DNA from 4 places in the Streptomyces sp. CNH287 genome. Region 1 is predicted to be linked to each of the others. Evidence: riboswitches for the same ligand, from Rfam matches in the RefSeq annotation. Region 1 holds a riboswitch; each other region holds the start of a gene.
The links. Region 1 has a riboswitch for cyclic di-AMP ahead of H299_RS0120310 (M23 family metallopeptidase). Riboswitches for the same ligand answer to the same signal wherever they lie in the genome.

Region 2: linked by a shared signal. The riboswitch ahead of H299_RS0101280 (LysM peptidoglycan-binding domain-containing protein) and the one ahead of H299_RS0120310 (M23 family metallopeptidase) in region 1 are both predicted to bind cyclic di-AMP.
Region 3: linked by a shared signal. The riboswitch ahead of H299_RS0103030 (LysM peptidoglycan-binding domain-containing protein) and the one ahead of H299_RS0120310 (M23 family metallopeptidase) in region 1 are both predicted to bind cyclic di-AMP.
Region 4: linked by a shared signal. The riboswitch ahead of H299_RS0122570 (peptidoglycan DD-metalloendopeptidase family protein) and the one ahead of H299_RS0120310 (M23 family metallopeptidase) in region 1 are both predicted to bind cyclic di-AMP.

Annotation. Positions count from the first base shown of each region.
Region 1 is NZ_AUKQ01000020.1:39,089-44,407, forward strand. It holds gene H299_RS0120295 (DNA topoisomerase IV subunit A) at 1-747, opposite strand, end outside; gene H299_RS0120300 (M16 family metallopeptidase) at 940-2,319, shown strand; gene H299_RS0120305 (M16 family metallopeptidase) at 2,349-3,719, shown strand; cyclic di-AMP (ydaO/yuaA leader) riboswitch at 3,912-4,073, shown strand; gene H299_RS0120310 (M23 family metallopeptidase) at 4,087-4,959, shown strand; gene H299_RS0120315 (HPr family phosphocarrier protein) at 5,084-5,319, opposite strand, start outside.
Region 2 is NZ_AUKQ01000003.1:304,734-310,052, forward strand. It holds gene H299_RS0101275 (YfbK domain-containing protein) at 1-141, shown strand, start outside; gene H299_RS0101280 (LysM peptidoglycan-binding domain-containing protein) at 298-990, opposite strand; cyclic di-AMP (ydaO/yuaA leader) riboswitch at 994-1,150, opposite strand; gene H299_RS31530 (HAD-IC family P-type ATPase) at 1,778-4,210, shown strand; gene H299_RS0101290 (hypothetical protein) at 4,372-5,319, shown strand, end outside.
Region 3 is NZ_AUKQ01000004.1:29,988-35,306, forward strand. It holds gene H299_RS0103020 (hypothetical protein) at 1-880, opposite strand, end outside; gene H299_RS31900 (hypothetical protein) at 877-1,344, opposite strand; gene H299_RS0103030 (LysM peptidoglycan-binding domain-containing protein) at 1,612-2,370, opposite strand; cyclic di-AMP (ydaO/yuaA leader) riboswitch at 2,373-2,555, opposite strand; gene H299_RS0103035 (endonuclease/exonuclease/phosphatase family protein) at 2,937-4,025, opposite strand; gene H299_RS0103040 (winged helix DNA-binding domain-containing protein) at 4,259-5,319, shown strand, end outside.
Region 4 is NZ_AUKQ01000027.1:36,529-41,847, reverse strand. It holds gene H299_RS0122575 (PP2C family protein-serine/threonine phosphatase) at 1-484, shown strand, start outside; cyclic di-AMP (ydaO/yuaA leader) riboswitch at 822-969, shown strand; gene H299_RS0122570 (peptidoglycan DD-metalloendopeptidase family protein) at 983-2,110, shown strand; gene H299_RS0122565 (PPOX class F420-dependent oxidoreductase) at 2,563-3,006, opposite strand; gene H299_RS0122560 (glyoxalase superfamily protein) at 3,153-3,485, shown strand; gene H299_RS0122555 (MOSC N-terminal beta barrel domain-containing protein) at 3,505-4,344, opposite strand; gene H299_RS0122550 (alpha/beta hydrolase family protein) at 4,388-5,319, opposite strand, start outside.

The DNA.
Region 1 (5,319 bases):
GCCGCGCCCGTTCGCGTAGGCGTCCCTGATGCCGTCCAGCCCGACGATCTTGCCGCCGGTGGGCAGGTCGGGACCGGGCACGAAGCGCATCAGCGTCTCGAGATCGGCGCCCGGGTGCTTGATCAGGTGCCGGGCGGCGGCGATCACCTCACCCAGGTTGTGCGGCGGCATGTTCGTCGCCATCCCGACGGCGATCCCGGAGGCGCCGTTGACCAGGAGGTTGGGATAGGCGGCGGGCAGCGCGACGGGCTCCTGCTCGCTGCCGTCGTAGTTCGCCGTGAAGTCGACGGTGTCCTCGTCGATCGACTCGACCATCAGCCCGGCGGCGGGGGCCGATCTGCACTCGGTGTAACGCATCGCCGCGGGCGGGTCGTCGTTGCCCAGGGAGCCGAAGTTGCCGTGCCCGTCGACCAGCGGCAGGCGCATCGAGAAAGGCTGCGCCAGCCGCACCAGCGCGTCGTAGATCGCGCTGTCGCCGTGCGGGTGGAGCTTTCCCATCACCTCGCCGACCACGCGCGCGCACTTGACGTACGGCCGCTCGGGACGCAGCCCCATCGCGTGCATCTGGTACAGAATCCGGCGGTGGACCGGCTTCATTCCGTCGCGGGCGTCGGGCAGCGCGCGCGAGTAGATGACCGAGTAGGCGTACTCCAGGAAGGAACCCTGCATCTCGTCGACGACGTCGATGTCGAGGATGCGCTCCTCGAAGTCGTCCGGCGGCGGGGTCTTCGTACTGCGGCGGGCCATCGCGGCAGGGGCTCCTTCGTGCGTACGGACGGGTGTTCGCGGACCATTGTGGCCCGTGCCTCTGACAACCGGGCTCCCGGCCCGGCTCTCGGCACGTACCGTACGGGAACTTCGCGCACTGTCGGCGCGCTTGCATAGAGTGACGGACAGAAATGACGCATCACCTCACGCGACCGAAGGGACTCCACCCCTATGGGCCACACGGCCACGCCTGAGCCCGCCACCGGCGGGCTGACAGCGACCGAGCACCGGCTGGCCAACGGCCTGCGCGTCGTGCTCTCCGAGGACCATCTGACGCCGGTCGCCGCCGTCTGCCTCTGGTACGACGTCGGCTCGCGGCACGAGGTGCGCGGGCGCACCGGTCTGGCACACCTCTTCGAGCACCTGATGTTCCAGGGCTCGGCGCAGGTGCCGGGCAACGGCCACTTCGAACTGGTGCAGGGCGCGGGCGGTTCGCTCAACGGCACGACCAGCTTCGAGCGCACCAACTACTTCGAGACGATGCCCGCGCACGAGCTGGAGCTGGCGCTCTGGCTCGAGGCGGACCGGATGGGCTCGCTGCTGACCGCCCTGGACGAGGAGTCCATGGAGAACCAGCGCGACGTGGTGAAGAACGAGCGCCGCCAGCGGTACGACAACGTGCCCTACGGCACCGCCTTCGAGCGGCTGACCGCCATGGTCTACCCCGAGGGCCACCCCTACCACCACACCCCGATCGGCTCGATGGCCGACCTGGACGCCGCCTCCCTGGAGGACGCGCGCGCCTTCTTCCGTACGTACTACGCGCCGAACAACGCGGTGCTCTCCGTGGTCGGAGACATCGACTCCGAGCGCACGCTCGCCTGGATCGAGAAGTACTTCGGCTCGATCCCCGCGCACGACGGCAAGCAGCCGCCCCGGGACGGCTCGCTGCCGGACACGCTCGGTGAGGAGAAGCGCCAGGTGCTGGAGGAGGAGGTCCCGGCGCGCGCGCTGATGGCCGCCTACCGCCTCCCCTCGGACGGCACGCGGGAGGGCGACGCGGCGGACCTGGCGCTGACCGCGCTGGGCGGCGGTGAGTCCTCCCGGCTGCACAACCGGTTGGTGCGGCGCGACCAGAGCGCGGTGGCGGCCGGGTTCGGACTGCTGCGGCTGGCGGGCGCCCCGTCGCTGGGCTGGCTGGATGTGAAGGTCTCCGGCGGCCGGGAGGTCGCCGAGATCGAGGCCGCCGTCGACGAGGAGCTGGCCCGGTTCGCGGCCGAGGGGCCGAGCCCCGAGGAGATGGAGCGGGCACAGGCCCAGCTGGAGCGCGAGTGGCTGGACCGGCTGGCGACCGTCGGCGGCCGTGCGGACGAACTGTGCCGGTTCGCCGTACTGTTCGGCGACCCGCAGCTGGCCCTCACCGCGGTACGCCGGGTGCTGGACGTCACGGCGGAGGAGGTGCGGGCGGTCGCCGCCGAGCGGCTGCGTCCGGACAACCGGGCGGTGCTCGTGTACGAGCCCACCGAGTCCCCCGAGCAGGCTGAGCAGGCCGAGCCCGCCGACGACACCGCGGAAGCGGACGAGAACGCAGCCGAGGAGACCGTTCAGTGAGCGAGAGCAACACCCCCGCGGGGGCGACGATGGATTTCCACCCCCGGCCGGTCGGCGGCGAGCCGACCCCCTGGGCCTTCCCCGCCCCCGAGCGGGGCACCCTGCCCAACGGGCTGACGGTGCTGCGCTGCCACCGCCCCGGCCAGCGGGTCATCGCCGTCGACGTCAACCTGCCCGCCCCGCTGGACGCCGAGCCCGCCGGGCTGGACGGCGTCGCCACCCTCATGGCGCGGGCCCTGACGGAGGGCACCGACAAGCACGACGCCGAGGAGTTCGCCGCCGAACTGGAGCGCTTCGGCGCCACCTTGGACACCCACGCCGACCACCCGGGCCTGCGCGTCTCCCTCGAGGTCCCGGTCTCCCGGCTGTCCAAGGGGCTCGGCCTCCTCGCCGACGCGCTGCGCGCCCCCGCCTTCCCCGACAGCGAGATCGAGCGGCTCGTCCGCAACCGGCTGGACGAGATCCCGCACGAGCTGGCCAGCCCGGCCCGGCGCGCCGCCATGGAGCTGTCCAAGGAGCTGTTCCCGCCCGAGTCCCGGATGTCCCGGCCCCGGCTGGGCACCGCGCAGACGGTGGAGCGGATCGACGCGGCGGCGGTCCGCGCGTTCTACGAGGCGCACGTACGGCCCTCCACCGCGACCGCGGTGGTCGTCGGCGACCTGACCGGCGTCGACCTGGACAAGGAACTGGCCGACACGCTGGGCGCCTGGGCGGGTTCGGCGGCCGAGCCGCTGCCGATGCCGCCGATCACCGCCGACGACACCGGCCGCGTCGTGATCGTGGACCGGCCGGGCGCGGTGCAGACCCAGCTGCTGCTGGGCCGGATCGGGGCGGACCGCCACGACCAGGTCTGGGCGGCCCAGGTGCTGGGCACCTACTGCCTGGGCGGCACCCTCACCTCCCGGCTCGACCGGGTGCTGCGGGAGGAGAAGGGTTACACCTACGGCGTGCGCGCCTTCGGCCAGGTGCTGCGGTCCGCGCCGGACGGCACGGGCGCCGCGATGCTCGCCATCAGCGGCTCGGTCGCCACGGAGGTCACCGGGCCCGCGCTCGCCGACCTGTGGCAGGTGCTGCGCACCCTCGCCGCCGAGGGCCTGACGGACGAGGAGCGCGACGTCGCGGTGCAGAACCTCGTGGGCGTGGCCCCGCTCAAGTACGAGACGGCCGCGGCCGTCGCGGACACCCTGGCCGACCAGGTGGAGCAGCACCTGCCGGACGACTTCCAGGCCCAGACCTACGCGCGGCTCGCCACGACGGGCACGGTCGAGGCGACCGCCGCCGCCGTCAGCGCCTTCCCGGCGGACCGGCTCGTGACGATCCTGGTCGGTGACGCGGCGCAGATCGCCGATCCGGTGCGGGAGTTGGGCATCGGCGAGGTGACGGTGGTCTCCGGCACCTGAGCCTCGGACCCGGCGCCGAAGCCCGCGCGGCCCCCGCCGTCCCACCCGGGACGGCGGGGGCCGCGCCGGTTGTGCCGCTCGGGCGCCACTGTGGCGTACGCGACAAACAGCCGGATTCGTTTGGCAGTTCACCCCGGCCCGCTCTAGCGTCGGTCCGGCTGTGCATCAGAAGTGCCCGCGACCGCGGCCGACGTACAGCCATCGCCGAGTCCCCCACGGCGCGAGCCAGGGGAGCCGGGGACCCAACCATGAAGTCCCTGGGGTGAATCGGGCGGCCTCCCGCGAGGCGGCCTGTAGGAGACCTTCCTGCTCCGAACCCGTCAGCTAACCCGGTAGGCGAGAAGGAGGGAAAGGAGTACGCCGCCTCATGGCGTTCACCCGTGCCACGGGCAAGCACCGACGTCCGGCCCGCGCCTCTCGCACGAGGGCGCAGCTGGCCGGAGTGGCGGGCCTCGCCACCGTCGGCGTCGTCGGCTCACTCGCGTCCCCGGCGCTCGCCGCGTCCCGGCCCTCGCAGGCCCCGGCGCCCGACACCGCCCCGGACACCCCGGCTCCGGCGGACACGCCGCTGCCGCAGACGCCCGTGCTCGGCGACTACCTCGCCGAGTCGCTCGTCGAACAGGCCCACACCCAGGAGGACGCCGCCGCCCGGACGGCCGTCGAGGCCGCCGCGAAGGCGGAGGCGCGTCAGCGGGCCGAGCAGGCGCGGGAGCGGGCGGCGGAGCGCGCCCGGGAGAAGGCGGCCGAGCGGGCCGCCCGGTCCCGCCCGGCGGAGACGCGTGCCGCGCGCAGTGCCCCGCAGGAGCCGGCGGCGCAGCGCCCCGCGGCGGCCGGCGGCTACGTCCTGCCGGTGGCGGGCTCGTACGTCTCCACGCCCTACGGCGTGGGCGGCGGCATGTGGTCCTCGGGCACCCACACCGGGGTCGACTTCCACGCCGCCTCCGGCACCTCCGTACGCACCGTCGGCGCCGGTGAGGTGGTCGAGGCGGGCTGGGCCGGAGCGTACGGGAACAACGTGGTCGTCCGGCACCAGGACGGCACCTACACGCAGTACGGGCACCTGTCGTCCGTGGCGGTCACGCCCGGTCAGCAGGTCACCGCGGGCCAGCAGCTGGGCCTCTCCGGCAACACCGGCAACTCCCAGGGACCGCACCTGCACTTCGAGGCCCGCACGGGCGCGGAGTACGGGTCGGACATCGACCCGGTCGCGTACCTGCGCGGGCACGGCGTCGCACTCTGACCGGACCTGGCGCCTGACCTGACCTGACCGGCCCTGGAGCGTACGAGGGGCCTGCCGTGTGGACCGCGCCGGGGCGAAGTGCCCGGTACGGTCCACACGGCAGGCCCCGCCGGTCCGCCGCGGCTCAGACGGTCTCCGGCAGTTCCTCCAGGCCCTCGGCGACGAGCTTCGCCAGCCGGTCGAGCGCCACCTCCGCGCCGTCGGCGTCGGACGCGAGGATGATCTCCTCGCCGCCCTCCGCACCCAGGCCCAGCACACCGAGCATGGACGCGGCGTTGACCGCGCTGCCGTCGCCTTTGCGGACGGTCACGGGGATGCCCGCCGCGACGGCCGCACGGCAGAACATCGAGGCGGGGCGGG
Region 2 (5,319 bases), on a different contig from region 1:
CGGGGCGGGGAGCACGGGCTGCCCGGTGCGCCGACACTGCGCCAACTGGCCGGTCACGCCCGGGACATCGCCTCGCGCACGGAGGACGAGGAGGTCACGCGGCTCGCGGACACCATCGACCGGGCGGACGGGCTGGGCTGACGCCGGGCGGCCCGCCGCGGGGCGGGGCGGGCTGTTCGCCGCCTGCCGCGGGGCGGGCCGGGCCCGGACGGGCGCAGCCCGCGCCCCGGGGGGACAGAGCGCGGGCTGCGCGATCAGGGGCCACCGCGGGCCCGCCGACCCGCGGTGGCACCGGGCTCAGAGCGAGAGGCGCTGGCCCGGCATGATCAGGTCGGCGTCGCCGCCGATGACCGACCGGTTGTCCTGGTGGAGCTGCTTCCAGGTGGTGCCGTGAGCGTCGGCGATGGTGCCGAGCGTGTCACCGGACCGCACGGTGTAGTCGCCGCCGCCGGACTGCTGCTTGGCCGGCTGCTGGGGCTGCGCGGCCTGCGGCTCCGGCTGTGTCTCGGGCTGCGGCTGCGGTGCGGCCGGGGCCTTGGGCTGCTCGGCGCTCCCGCCGCCGCCCTCCTGGGCGCTGCCGGAGTCGCCGCCCGGGCTGACGTCCGCCGACGGGCCGCCCGAGGTGAGGCCCCCGGCACCCGCGCAGGCCCAGGCGCCCGGGCCCTGCATGGCGAGCAGCTTCTCGGCGACCGCGATCTGCGCTTCCTTGCTGGCCTGGTCGGCGCGCGGCGCGTACTGCGTGCCGCCCGCCGCGGCCCAGCTGGACTGCGAGAACTGGAGGCCGCCGTAGTAGCCGTTGCCCGTGTTGATGGACCAGTTGCCCCCGGACTCGCACTGGGCGACCTTCTCCCAGGTGTCGACCGAGGCGGCCTGGGCGCCCGTGGCGGACATCAGCGGCAGGGCGACGGCGGCACCGGTGACCCCGGCCAGCGTGGCGATGCGGACGGCCTTGGCCGGACGACGGTGACGGCCGCGAGCGGAAAAGAGCATGACGATCTTCCTCACCGACGCCTGCGAGGTGAGCTGTCGGACCCGGGCCGGATGAGTGCCCGCCCGTGCGCGGCTGCGCACGGTTTTCGCCCCTAGCCGCTCCCCGAAGGGCGCGGCGCTTACCTGGTTCCCCCGCTCCTGCCAACGGCGCTTGCGCGACGATTGCCCCCCCGGCCGCCGGCAGGATTCGGCGTGACGGCCCAGGGCGCCCGTCAGTTGACGAGCAGAGCGACCGTAAGCACACCTCCGCGACAGGTACAAAAACCGGCATCTGCCATCTATCGGCTCAACCGGAGGGCGGGAACCGGCGTCCTCGCAGGTGGTGCGCTCCACGGAGGAATGCGGCAGCCGGTCTGCGCGGCGGGTGGCGGGAGAGAAGCCTCACACCGTGGTACTACTCGCTCGGGCCCGACTCCGACCCAGGTACGGGGGGCGATGGATACCTGGGTGGCTGGCGGAAGATCACCCCGGCCGATTACTTTCATAGGGGTCCGGGGCGCCCGCGTACGACGCGAGCACCACCCCGCGCCCTCCAGCAGCACCGGCGCCGCCTGGCGCCACCACCCCGTATCACCTGGCAGCACCCGGCATCACCCGTTACAGACACCGCACGACCGCATATGAAGGGGCCCGCAGCGTGGCTGAGCAGCAGCTAGACACCGTCGGAGCGGAGGGCGCCACCAGCCCGCCGGCGGAAGCGGAGGCGCCGCCCGCGCCCGCCCACTCCGCGCGCGGCCTGACGAGCGCCGAGGTCGCCGAGCGCGTCGCCGCGGGCCAGGTGAACGACATGCCGGTGCGCTCCAGCAGGAGCATCGGCGAGATCGTCCGGGGCAACCTGTTCACGCGTATCAACGCGATCATGGGCGTGCTGTTCGTGATCATCATGTCCGTCGGCCCGGTCCAGGACGGCCTGTTCGGCGGCGTCATCCTGGCCAACACGCTGATCGGCGTCATCCAGGAGGTCCGCGCCAAGCGCACGCTGGACCAGCTGGCCATCGTCGGCGAGAGCCGCCCGCTGGTGCGGCGGGACGGCGTCGCGGTCTCGCTCACCGCCGAGCAGATCGTGCTGGGCGACGTCATCGAGCTGGGACCGGGTGACAAGATCGCGGTGGACGGCGTGGTGGCCGAGTCCGCCGACCTGGAGGTCGACGAGTCGCTGCTGACCGGTGAGGCCGACCCGGTGCTCAAGCAGCCGGGCGACACCGTCATGTCGGGCAGCTTCGTGGTGGCCGGCGCGGGCGCGTTCGCCGCCACCCGGGTCGGCCGCGACGCGTACGCCGCCCAGCTCGCCGAAGAGGCCAGCAAGTTCACCCTGATCAGCTCGGAGCTGCGTGCGGGCATCAACACGATCCTGAAGTTCGTGACGTACGCGATCATTCCGGCCGGTATCGCCCTGGTGATCAGCCAGCTGACCGTGGGCAACGACCAGGACGACATGGCCGAGGCGATCCGGCGCATGGTCGCCGGGCTGGTGCCGATGGTGCCCGAAGGGCTGGTGCTGCTCACCTCGGTCGCCTTCGCCGTCGGTGTGGTGCGGCTGGGCAAGAAGCGCTGCCTGGTCCAGGAACTGCCCGCGATCGAGGGCCTGGCCCGGGTGGACGTCGTCTGTCTCGACAAGACCGGCACTCTCACCGAGACGGCCATGGACGTCTCGCAGGTGCGCGCGCTCGATCCGGAGGCACCGGCCGAGGCCGTGCTCGGCGTGCTCGGCACCGCCGACGACCGGCCGAACGCCTCGATGCAGGCCATCATCGACGCCTATCCGGCACCCGAGGGCTGGACGGTCCAGGACAGCTCCCCCTTCTCCTCCGCCCGCCGCTGGAGCGGCGCCTCGCTCACGGAGCCGGGCGGGGACGGGTCGGGTGGGGAGGGGCCGGAGTCCGGCGGCCGGACGGCCACCTGGCTGCTCGGCGCCCCCGACGCCCTGCTGCCCGCCGGGCACCCCGTGCTCACCGAGGTGGACGAGCACGGCTCCCTCGGCCTGCGCGTCCTGCTGCTGGTCCGTACGCGGGCCACGCTGCGCGCCGTCATGGAGGAACTCCCGGACGCCGAGGCCGGGTCGGCCGACGCCCTGGAGCCCGTCGCCCTGGTCGTCATCGAGCAGCGGATACGCAAGGAGGCCCCGGCCACCCTGCGCTACTTCGCCGAGCAGGGCGTCCAAGCCAAGATCATCTCTGGTGACAACGCCCTCTCGGTGGGCGCCGTGGCCCGCGGCCTCGGCTTTCCCGGCGCCGAACACCCCGTCGACGCCCGCACCCTGCCCGAGGACCAGGAGGAACTGGCCGACATCGCCGAGCGCAACTCCGTCTTCGGGCGGGTGGGGCCGCAGCAGAAGCGGGCGCTGGTCCAGGCGCTCCAGTCGCGCGGGCACACCGTGGCGATGACCGGCGACGGCGTCAACGACGTGCTCGCGCTGAAGGACTCCGACATCGGCGTCGCCATGGGCGCGGGCAGCCCGGCGACGCGCTCGGTGGCCCAACTCGTCCTGATGGACAACAACTTCAGCGTCCTTCCCAGCGTCGTGGCGGAGGGGCGCCGCGTCATCGGCAACATCGAGCGCGTCGCGAACCTCTTCCTGACCAAGACCGTCTACTCGGTGCTGCTCGCGATCCTGGTCGTGGTGGCGCAGGTCCCCTACCCCTTCCTGCCCCGGCATCTGACCCTGGTCGGCTCGCTCTCGATCGGCATCCCGGCCTTCTTCCTGGCCCTCGCCCCGAACGCCGAGCGCGCGCGGACGGGCTTCGTGCGGCGGGTCCTGCGTTTCGCGCTTCCCGGCGGTGTGCTCGCGGCGCTGGCGACGTTCGGCGCCTACCTGTACGCCCGGAACGTCTACGACGGGAACCTCGAGGCGGAGACCTCCGCCGCGACGCTGACGCTCTTCCTGGTGGCCCTCTGGGCGCTCGCCATCATCGCCCGCCCGTACACCTGGTGGCGGATAGCCCTGGTGCTCACCATGGCCGTCTCCTTCGCCGTCGTGCTCGTGGTGCCGTTCGCGCAGGAGTTCTTCCAGCTCGAGCTGGTCGGCGTGGAGGCGCCCTGGGCGTCCGTGGCCATCGCGGCGGCGGCGGGGCTGCTGCTGGAGGTCACCTGGGCCGTCCTGCGGCGACGTACGCCTCAGTCCGACGGCCGGCCGGACGGCGGGTCCGACGGCCGGTCCGACGGTCCGGGCGGTGAGGCGGGCACCCCGGCCCCGGCCGAGAGCGCGGCCACCGGCGCCTGACGCGGGCGGCCCCGGCACCCCGGCACCCCGCCCGGCGGGGCGCCGGGGTGCGGCGCACCAGCCGGGCAAGGCGGCGTCCAGATTTCTGCAAGAAGTCTGCGACAGCCGCCGGGCACACCCCTCTGCGGATGAAGCACACCGACGTTCATGGGGGAAAGTCTGTGTCTGCCGTAACAGGGATCAACCAACCAGCTGTCGTTCAGCAGGGCCAGTGGGTGACCGCACCGGGCTGCAAGAGGCTGCTCGTCGTCATCCACACGCTGACCTACGCACAGCGGCTGCAAGAAGTCTTCTCATTGGTCAGGCGGGACCGGCGAATCCAGGTGATGTTCGCCGTCGCGCCGCACGCCTTCAGCGAGGGCGTGCGGCCCTACCTCCAGTCCCAGGGGATCGAGGCGATTCCCTGGGAGGTGGCGGTCGCCTCCGAGTTCGATCTCGCGCTGGCGGCCGGCTCGCGGGGGATCGAGCAGGTCCGGGCCCCGCTGATCCGGCTCTCGCACGGCGCGGGCCAGATCAAGCTGCTCCGCCGCGCCGACCCGCCGCCCGCGCCGCGCGAGCCCGCGCCGCATGGGCCGCAGCACACCGTGAGGCCGCGGACGGCGGGCATGGTGAGCAGCCAGCACCTGATGCACGACGGCAAGGTCGTACCGGCCGCGGTCGCCTTCGCGCACGACGACGATCTGGCGGGCCTGGCCGAGGGCTGCCCGGAAGCCCTGCCGGTGGCCACCGTGGTGGGGGACCCGTGCCACGACCGGATCGTGGCGAGCCTGCCGCGCCGCGCGGAGTACCGTCGCGCGCTGGGCCTGGCGGAGGGGCAGCGCCTGGTGGTCGTCGCCTCGACCTGGGGGCCGTCCTCCTCCTTCGGGCGGCTGGAGGCCCTGCTGCCCCGGCTGCTGGCCGAACTGCCGCGGGAGCAGTACCGCGTCGCCGCGCTGCTGCACCCCAACATCTGGGCCGGGCACGGCCACTGGGCGGTGCGGGGCTGGCTCTCCGGCTGCCTGCGCCGCGGACTGGCCCTGGTGCCACCCGAGTCGGACTGGCTGGCGCCGCTCATCGCGGCCGACTGCGTCATCGGCGACCACGGCTCGGTGACCGCGTACTCCGCGCTG
Region 3 (5,319 bases), on a different contig from region 1:
CGGAGTGCGAGGCGAGGGCCAGCGTGCTGCCGAGGTTCTCCTGGAGGCTCGCGGCGGTCTTCCACCACGTCTTCTCGTCGATCTTCGTGTCGGGGTAGAGGGGGTTGCGCGGGTGGGTGGCGTTGTACCAGAGCCGGAGGGTGTTCCGGGCGCCCGCCTCGGTGGCGAACCGCTCCGCGAACAGCGGGTCCTGGCCGTGCCGGGCCAAGGCGGCGTTCGCCATCTCCAGCTGCTTGGAGGACATCTTGCCCTGCTCGATCCCGGCGAGGTCGACCAGCGTCCTGAGATCCTTCGCGGTCGCCTCGCGGGCCGCGTCGAGGCTGCCGTACGCGTTGCTGTTGAAGCCGCGCTTGGCACCGTTGACGTCGGCCGTCAGCGCCTGCGCCAGCGCGCTGTCCGCGTTCTCGGCCAGCTCGATCGCTTTGCGGGTGCGCTCCCGGTAGGAGGAGAACGTGTCCTGGTAGGCCTTCGTCAGCGCCGCGCGGTGCTTCTCCTGGTCGGCGGGCAGGTCGAGGTAGACCGAGCCGTCGGCCTTGTTGAGGCGCAGGTGCTCGTGGCCGGCCAGCTCCTCCTCGATGGCGTCCAGCGTGCCCTTCGCCCGCGTGAACTGCTCCAGGCCCTCACGCAGCACGGTGAAGACCTGGTGCGACTCCTCCATGGCCGCCACCACCTGGCTGCGTACCTTGCGGAACTTCCCCTCCGCGGCCTGGGCGCTCTCGCCCTCCCAGTTGGAGTCGGCCAGCCCTTTGGCGACGTCGGTGTCGAAATTCGTGCCGACCTGGCTGAACTTGCCCGCCGCCTGGCCCCACTTGGCGACCGCTTCGCGCAGCGGCGTGAGGTTGACGCCCTTGACCTGGGTGTAGGTGAGCTGCCCGCTCATGGCTTCCCCTGGGGCTGCCCGGCGTGGTCCTTCGCGCCGCCCAGCGTCAAAGACCGCTTCTTGTCCTCCGCCGTGAAGTCGGCCGCACCCGAGCGCAGCGCCTTCGCGGTGCCGGTGAACTGCTCCCGCACGAACGACATCTGCTTCTGCCAGCGCTCCTGGAAGGTGGCGATGGCCCGGTCGGTGGCGAAGCCCTTGAGGGTGCCGGTCACCTGCCCGGTCTCCGTCATCACCTCGTCGTCGGCCTTCATGAACTGGCCGCGCACGATCTCCGCCTTGCCCGCCCGCCCGCGCAGCACGGACGCGGTGACGTTGAGCCGCTGCCGGCCGCCCTGGCCGCCGCCCTGCCCGCCCGGATGGCCGGCGCCTCCGGTGGGGCCGCCCAGGTGGTTGAGGCGCATGCTCGTGGACGCCGGCGACTGGTGCGCGGCTGTCAGCTGCGCCCACTCCTCCTCGAACGTCACTCGGTCCTCCTGCTCGATCGTTGCTGGCGCGAATTTCAGCGCGGCAGCCGGAACGTATCGACCCAGGGAGAACAGCAGATGAAGAACAGTGGGGCACTTCCTGAACGCGACGACGGATTCGCGAGGGTGACCGAAGCGGGGCGGAGAGTGACGCCGTCCCGCGTACGCGGCCCCCGCGCGCGCACCGGTCCGCTCCGGCGGCGGGGCCGGGGAGCGGACCGGTGCGGGTGTGCGCCGAGGGCGCGGGTGAACGGCTCAGCAGGCGGCTCAGTAAGGGCCGTTCACGTTGTCGATCGAACCGTAGCGGTCGGCCGCGTAGTTGCAGGCGGCGACGATGTTGGCGACCGGGTCCCGCTGGTCGTTGGCGGTGCCCTCCACGTGGTACGCGGCGAACGTCGGCTGGATCACCTGGAGCAGCCCGATGGACGGGGTGCCGTTCTGGGCGTTGATGTCCGTGTTGTTGATGGCGTTCGGGTCGCCGCCGGACTCGCGCATGATGTTGCGGTGGATGCCGTCGTAGCTGCCCGGGATGCCGTGGGCCTCCATGATCGACAGCGCCTCCTTGATCCAGCCGTCCAGGTTGTCCGCGTACGCCTGGTCGGAGGTCGCTGCCTGGTCGGCCGCGGCGGTCTCGCCGCCCTGCCCGGTGCCGCTCTGGGCGCCGGCGGGGGCGCCGGCCAGGGTCAGCTGCTGGCCGGGGTGGATGACGTCCGGGTTCTCGCCCAGGGCCTCGCGGTTGGCCTCGTAGAGGGCGGACCAGCCGCCCTCCACGTCGTGCGCGGTGGCGATCTTGTAGAGGGTGTCCCCGCCGACGACGGTGTACGAACCCGCCTCGCCGGACTGCTCCGAGGCGGCGGCCGGAGCCGCGGCCGGGGCGGACGCGGCGGCCGGAGCCGCGCTCGCGCTGCCCGCGGTGAGCAGCGGGGCGGCCAGACCGGCGCCACCGATGGTGAGCGCGACGGAAAGCCGGGAAATGTGCCGGGAAGTGAAAGCTGAGCGCGAACGCTTATGGCGGCCACGAGACATGGTGAGTTCCTCTCCGCCGCCTGCGAGGTGAGCTGTCGGATTCGGGCTGGAGATGCCCGGCCGGTCGCCCGTCGCGCCCGAGAGCGCCGGGTGTTCCGGCTTCACCCCAAGCCGGCTGCCGTGAAGCGCAGCGCGGCACTGACCTGGTTCCCCCGCTCCTGCCGTGGGTACTGCTGTGGTTCCCGGCACGGGCGGCAGGATTCGGCGACCCGATCGTGGGGCCCCTGCCATGAGTGCGGAGGCGAGGAAACGTAAACACAGCGATTTGGTGGAGGCAAGGTGCCGGAATGGGTGCGTCCGGAGTAATTCAAGAAATGCTCAACACTGTGCAGTGGATCATTTTCTGAGCGTGAGAGGCGGGCGCCCGCAGTATTTCCAAAAGGGCCGAGGAAAGGGCGACTTGGCGTTTCGGCGGATACCGGGCCGCGTGGTTCCGCCGAGTCGGTGTGACTCCGGACACGGCGCCTGCGGCCGGTTCCTTATATCGGGCTATTCGTGCCGTTCGCGCCCGTTGGTGGCCTTCCGTGCATTCCGGTGATTCCGTGTCCGCCGCGGGACGGGGGCCGTCAGTACATCGTGAGGTCGACCAGCAGGGCCCGGTGATCGGTGCCGGGGAGGTCCAGGAACTGGGCGTCGGCCGCCTCGAAGTGCTTGCTGAGCAGCACGTGGTCGATCTGCGCGCCCAGCGGCGGCGCGGTGGCCGTGGGCCAGGTGGGGGTGCGCGACTGGCCCTGGAGGCGGGCCGCGTCCCGCAGCCCGGTGTCCAGCAGGGCGCGGAAGGCGGCGTGGTCCTGGGTGGCGTTGAAGTCCCCGGCCAGGACCCGGGGACTGTCGGCGCGCGCGGCGGCCCAGCCGCGCAGCCGCCCCAGTTCGCGTTTCCAGGTGCCCAGCGAGCTGGGCTCCGGCGGCATCGGATGGGCCACCTGCACCCGGACGCGGGCCCCGGCGATGTCGACGACCGCGCCGGGCATGGACAGCTGCCCGTGCACCGGCGGCGCCGTCCGCAGCGGGAAGGTGCTCAGCAGCGCGGAGCCGCCCGCGCCGCTGTCCTCGGCGATGACCCGGTGCGGGTACGCCTCGCGCAGCTCCGGCGTACGCAGCGCCGCGGCACACCGGGTGTCGCACTCCTGGACGGACACCAGCTGCGGTCGCTCCCGGCGGACCGTGCGCAGCAGCGCCTCGGTGGCCTGCCCGTACTGGAGGTTGGCCGTCAGCACCCGGAAGCGGGCCGTCGGCGGATGCTCCCGGGGCAGCGGCGCGTCGTCCCCGTACGGCTGGATGTACCACCCGGTCGCCGCCAGCGCCAGCACCGACCAGACGGTCACCAGCCAGCGCCGCCCCAGCACGGCCAGGGCCAGCGCCAGCCAGCCCGGCGCCAGGAACCAGGGCAGGAAGGCCAGCAGTTGGGGGATGGGCGTGGGGCCGTCGGCGTCCGCGCCGCGGAAGGCCAGCGGCACGCTGACGGGCACCAGCAGCAGCGCCGCGCACCACCCCAGCACCCGCCGCCGCCGCGCGCGCCGGGCGCCCGGGGCCCGTGCGGCGGGCGCCGGGCGGGCCCGGTCGGCGCCGCCGTCCGGCGCGTCCGGCTCCTCGCCCGCGGTGCGCCGGATCTCCGGCGGAACCTCGCCCCGGTACTGCTCTTCCCCCGTATGCACACCCTGATGGTGCCTCATCGGGAGCCGTGCGGCGATCACCGGGCGCCCTCCGGGCCGCATGTCGGGGGCGGCAGGGCTGATTCCGGCAGTTGCGGACGGGACGCGTCCGCGAAGGACGCTCCTGCCACGCCTGGCGGGCTCGCACCTCCGCCTGGGACACGAAGCCCCAGGACGCCACTCCCCGGCCCACCAGGAGTTACGGGACGGCCCTGAGCTTCAGTAACGTCGTCGTCATGACGACCGCACCTGTGCTCACCACCCGCGCGCTCAACCGGGCCACTCTCGACCGCCAGCTGCTGCTGCGTCGCGCACCCCTGACCGCGGAGCGGGCGGTGGAGCACCTCGTCGGGCTCCAGACCCAGGTGCCGGCCAACCACTACACCTCGCTGTGGACGCGGGTCGCCGGGTTCGACGCGGAGGACTTCTCCCGCCGGTACGAGCAGCGCGAGTTCGTACGGCTGAGCATGATGCGCGCCACCGTGCACACCGTCACCGCGCGGGACGCCCTCGCCCTGCGCCCGCTCTTCCAGGTGACCCACGAGCGCGGCTTCCGCTCCAACTTCGCCAAGCGGCTGACCGGCATCGACCTGGAGAGCGTCACCGCGCGCTCGCGTGAACTGCTGGAGGAGCAGCCGCTGTCCGCCAGCGAGCTGGGCAAGCTGCTGGTCGAGGAGTACCCGGAGGGTGAGGTGCAGGCCCTGGGCATGGTCGCCCGGCACCTGCTGCCGCTCGTCCAGGTGCCGCCGCGCGGCCTGTGGCAGCGCGGCGGGCTGGCCCGGCACACCACCGCCGAGCACTGGCTCGGCGAGCGGCTCGCCGACACCGGCGGCGCGGAGGAGTCGGCCGCCGCGTTGGAGCGCCTCGTGCTGCGCTACCTCGGCGCCTTCGGCCCGGCCTCCGTCAAGGACGTGCAGATCTGGAGCGGGCTGACCCGGCTGCGCGAGGTGCTCGAGCGGCTGCGCGGGGAACTGGCCGTCTTCCGGGACGAGCAGGGCACCGAGCTGTTCGACCTGCCCGACGCGCCCCGGCCGGACCCGGAAACCCCCGCGCCCGCCCGCTTCCTGGCCGAGTTCGACAACGTCTTCATCGGCTACAAGGACCGCAGCCGGGTGGTGAGCGAGGCCGCCCTGCGGCACTTCTGGAAGGGCTTCGAGGCGCTGCCCGTCTTCCTCTCCGACGGCTTCATCCGGGGCACCTGGCGGTTGGACGCCGACCAGAAGCGCACCCGCGCCACGCTGGTCGTCCGGCCGTTCGGCGGGCTTCCCGGCGCCCGGCGCGCCGAGCTGGAGCGCGA
Region 4 (5,319 bases), on a different contig from region 1:
GGTCGCCGCGCGGCTGGAGCGGGCGCTCCAGCGGGAGGGCGGCAGGCGGCGCGACGTGGAAGCGATGGAGGGCTTCACCACGGCCGCGCTCGCGGAGGTGCCCGCCGGCTGCCCGGGACGGCTGCGGATCGTCAACCGCGGGCATCCCCCGCCGCTGCTGCTCGCCGAGGGCGCCGCCCGCTACCTGGAACCGTCCGCGCCCTCACTCCCGCTCGGCATGGCTGACCTGGCCCGCTGGCCGGACCGCGCGGACGAGGCGCGGCTGCCGCCGGGCGCGCTGCTGCTGCTCTACACGGACGGCCTGTCGGAGGCGCGCGACAACGGCGGCGAGTTCTACGACCCGGGCGGGCGGCTCCAGGGCCGCCGCTTCGGCCATCCCGAGGCGCTGCTGGACGCGATCGTCGCGGATGTGCGGGTGTTCACGGGCGGTGACTCGGGGGACGACATGGCGCTGCTCGCGGTGTGCCGCCGTCCCGGCGGGTGAGGCGGGCCGGGCGGGTTCGCCGTGAGGGTGACGCGCTGTAGGGGCGCGCGGTCGGCAAGCGGGCCTGACGTAAGGGCCGTACGGGCCGGACGCGGCTGACCAGGGGCGGCGCGGAAGGAGCGACGGTGTGAGGAAGGGATCTCGGCCGCCGACGGCTTGCCCCAATTGCCCAACACTGACAGCTAAGTCCAGGCCAATGGAGAGTCAAAAACCCGGGAACGACTTGGATTCTCAGCCGCAAGTCTATTAACGTTCGATAACGCAGCGCGGTCGTCACTGCCGTCACGAGAGACGGCACCGTGCGCCGTCGCCTAATCCCGCAAGTGCGGCATCGCGAGCAACCAGCACGCGATACCACCGCGCAGAGGGAGCCGGGGAACCACCACTTGGGGTGAATCGGACACGTCCCGCCCATGGACGCGCCCGTAGGAGACCTTCCTGCTCCGAACCCGTCAGCTAACCCGGTAGGCGAGAAGGAAGGAAAGGAGAGCGCCCCGAGTGGCGTCCAAGACGTATGCCCCCGAGCCCTCGTACGACCCGTACTACGAGGTGGACGACCGCGGTTACCGCTCCGGCGACAACTACGGCGGGTACGGCACGCAAACGCTCTCCGAGTCCCCGGCCCCGGCCTACGGCCCGGACCGTGACGACTCCCTCCAGGAGTGGAACCCGACCGAGGACTCCATCCGTCCCGTGCGGGGCCGCCACCGGGTGGCCAAGCAGCGCGGCGGCATGGCCCGCAGCGGAGCGGTGCTCGGCGTCGGCGTGATCGCCGCGGTCGGCGCCGGCGGCATGGCCTCGGCCAGCGACAAGTCGCCCGCCCCCGTCTCGATGCCGGACCTCTCCGTCATGGAGGACCTCCCCGGCGTCGGCAGCCTGGTCTCGGACGACGACGAGGACGCCTCGGACGAGACCGTCCAGGCGGCCTCCCAGGCCCCCCTCAGCTACGCGGCGCTCAGCACCACCGAGGCCGAAGCGGGTCAGACCGACCCGGGCGAGGCGCTGCGCGCCCGCATCCTCGAACAGGCCGCACAGCAGCAGACCGAGGCCGACCGCACCGCCCGCGAGGACGCGGCGGCAGCCGCCGCCCAGAAGGCGGCGGACGAGGCTGCGGCCAAGGTCACCGCCGAGGCGAAGGCGGAGGCGGAGCGCAAGGCCGAGGCCAAGCGCAAGGCGGAGGCGGAGGCCAAGCGCAAGGCGGAGGCCGAGCGGCTCGCCAAGCTCGCCGCCAGCTACACGCTGCCGACCTCCAACTACCAGCTCACCTCCGGGTTCGGCGCCGCGGGCGGCATGTGGCAGAACGACCACACCGGCCAGGACTTCGCCGCACCGACCGGCACCCCGGTCAAGGCGGTCCACAGCGGCACGATCAAGGAAGCGGGCTGGGCCGGCTCGTACGGCTACCGCATCGTGCTGCAGCTGGATGACGGTACGGAGATCTGGTACTGCCACCTCTCCTCCATGCAGGTGTCCGCCGGTGCCGACGTCAGCACGAAGGACGTCATCGGCAACGTCGGCTCCACCGGCAACTCGACGGGCCCGCACCTCCACCTCGAAGTCCTGCCCGGCGGCGGCGACGCGGTCGATCCGCTGGCCTGGCTGCGCGGCAAGGGCCTCAGCGTCTGACGCGTCCGGCGCGCCCGGTACGCCAGGCGCGCCCGGTACGTCCGGTACGTCCGCGGATGGGGTACGTATGGCGCGTCGGCTGCCGCCGCCCCGTCCGGACGCCCCGTCCGGACGCCCCGCGGCACCTGAACCACAGATCACGGCCCGACCCCCCACATCCCGTACAGGGACCGAGCCGCCGCCCCGAACCGACCGGGCGCTGTGCCCCTTTACCTCAGCCCCGGCGAGCAGGAGGGGACGGGGCGGCGGCCCTCGGGGAGGTCCGAGCGGCCCGCCCGCCGGCGCTGCGCCCCACGCCCGGCCGCGCCGCCGCGCTCCCCTCCTCGCGCGTCAACGCCCCGCGCGTGCCCGCGCGGGCACCCCTGCCCCGGCGGCCCTGGTGGACTACCCCCCGACACCAGGGCCGTCGGTCCGCCCGCTCCCGCCGCCTTCCGAGCCCGCCGGTGCGCGCCTCAGCGGCGCGGCTGCCCGTACGCCCGCTCGACCCGCAGCCGTACGACCTGCCGCCGGTCGGCGACCATCGCGGCGCGGTACTCGTCCCAGTCGGGGTGCTCGCCCTGGATCGCGCGGTAGACCTCGATCAGCTCCTCGACGGCCGCGTCGCCTGGCCGGGCCGCGACGGCGGACAGCTCCGCGGTGCCCTCGGCCACCGTCCAGGCCCAGCCGTCCGCGCTGGTCACGTGGTAGCTCGCCCGCGGGTCACGTGCCAGGTTGCGGGTCTTGGCGCGGTCCGCGGTGACGGAGATCCGGAGCAGGCCGGTGGCCGGGTCGTAGGTGTGGTTGACGTTCGAGAGCTGTGGCCGCCCGTCACGCTTCAGGGTGACCAGCACCCCCCGGTCGTACGCGGTGAGCAGCGCGAGCAGTGCGTCCTGCGCCTTTGTATCCGGTGCGGTCACGGTCGTCCTCTCCTGGAAGGCGGGTTGACGCGTCCCACGGTGCCACGGTCCGGCCTCGGCCGGGGGCCTGCGGGGTGTGGGCGGGGCGTACGCGGGCCTGGCCGGGCGGTGCCCGGAGCGCTGCGAGAATATGGGGCATGGACGATTTGAACGAAGAGGTCATCCCCATCCTGCACGTCACGGACGCCGCCGCCGCGGTCCGCTGGTACGGGCGCCTCGGCTTCGGCAAGCGCTGGGAGCACCGTTTCGAGCCCGGGTTCCCCGCCTTCGTGGAGATCGCGCGGGGCCGGGTGCGGCTGTTTTTGTCCGAGCACCGGGAGGACGCGCGGCCGGACACCCTGATCTACCTGCGGGTCCGCGATGTGGAGGCGCTCGCGGCGGAGTTCGGCACGGAGACCCGGACGGCGCCGTGGGCGCGGGAGATCGAGCTGACCGACCCCGACGGCAACCGGCTGCGGATCGGCACCCCGACCGAGTGAGCGCGCGGGGCACGGCAGTTCAGAACTCGGAGTCGCCCCACGCGGTGACCGTCGCCTCGTCGCCCACCGACACCTTGCCGGGCCGCAGCACCGAGAACTTCGCGCCGAACGCGACGCCCCCCTCCGCCGCCCGCCGGTAGTCGGCGAGCGTACGCAGCGGCTCCGGGCCCGCGCGGCTCCCGGACCGCTGCTCCACGGTGGTGACGGCGCAGCGGATGGCGAGCTTCGCGTAGCCGAACTCGGCGCCACCGGCCTCGATCCGGCGTACCCGGTCCTCCGCGTGCGGTTCGGCGTCCTGGTCCGGCCAGCCGTCCACGACGATGTTCGGGCGGAAGCGCGCCATCGGCAGGGGCGCGCAACCACGCGCCGCGAGCCGCTCGTTGAGCAGGGCGAGGCTGGGCAGCGACAGCAGGTGCAGCGCGGAGCTGTCGGCGAAGCCGCTGGTCCCGGGCGTCTGCCCGTCGGTCACCCGGTTGTGCTCCGGCGGCACCCGCACGAGTCTGCTGGGTTCGCCCAGCACCGCCGACAGCCACGCCGCCACGGCGTCGCCCTGGTCGATGCCCTGGTACGGCTTGCGGAACATCTCGACCGCGCGCCGGGGCCCGTCCGCCGCCACCTCGATGCGCAGCGGCTCGGCCTCGGGTGCGCGCAGCGTGAGCCGTTCGCCGCCCGCCTCGGGCTCCGGCCGGATCACGGCCAGCCGGGGGCTGCGGCGCTGGCTGCGAAAGACGCCGTCCTCCGAGATCACCAGGAAGCTGCGGTCGTGCGCGAGCCCCGCCCACGTCACGGCCGCGTCGCGCAGTGCGACTCCGGCGCACCCTTTTACCGGGTAGGAGATCAGCTCCGTAATTCTGGCCACATCCGCAGCCTACGGGCTGGGCCGGTGCGCTTCCGCGCCGCGCTCAGCGGGCGAGGTCGGCGAGCGAGAGCAGCAGGTGCGCCGACTCCGGGTGGCAGTAGTCCGAGTGCGCGCCGACCGGGCTCCACCATCGCCCGCGCCGAAACCGCGAACCCGCCTCGACATTCACGATCCGGTGGTCCAACTCGGCCCGCCGGTACGGGGTTTCCGTGTCGTGCAGCGGCACGACGCCGACATGCTCGGCCGGCCGTACCACCCCCGCGTACCCGATGCCGGGAGTGCCCTCGGCCATCCGGTGCCACAGGCCCGTAGCCCGGTCCGCGCGGGATCGGGTCAACACGATCGGCCCGTTGACCGGGGCGTCGTACAGGAGGCGAGGGAGGCGTTCGGCGAAGATGCCGGGCGAGGCGGCCATCTGGAAGACGAGCAGCGAGTCGACCGCGTACGGGTAGCGCGGGTCGGCGCGCTGCCAGCCGAGCACTCCGGGACGGGAGTCGGCGGCGGCCTGCACCGCCTGGGTCAGGAAGCGCCCGCCGAAGGAGTGCCCGACGCAGTGCAGGTACTGGCCCCCGGCCGTACGCAGCGTCGGCGGGCCGCCGGGCAGGCGCCGCCGTTCGTTGAGGTAGCCCAGCAGCTGGGCGAGCACCTCGGCCGCGCGGCCCTGGGTCGTCATGGCGTGCGCGCGGTCGCGGATGCGGCGGTAGCCGTGCGGCAGCGGGCTGCTCATCGACGGCCAGCGCACCACGACGTAGTGCGCGTCCCAGCGCGGCAGCGCCGGGTACGCGCCGGGGCGGCGCGCGTACTGCGCCTCCACCAGGTCGAACAATCGCTGCGCCGAAGTCAGCGCACGTGAGGGTGTGTTGCGCCAGCCATGGACGAACACCACGATGTCGGTGGCCCCTTCGGGCACCCGCAGCCGGTCGGCGAGGAAGCTGCGTACGGCGGCGGGCGGTACGGGCGCACCCGCCGCGTTGC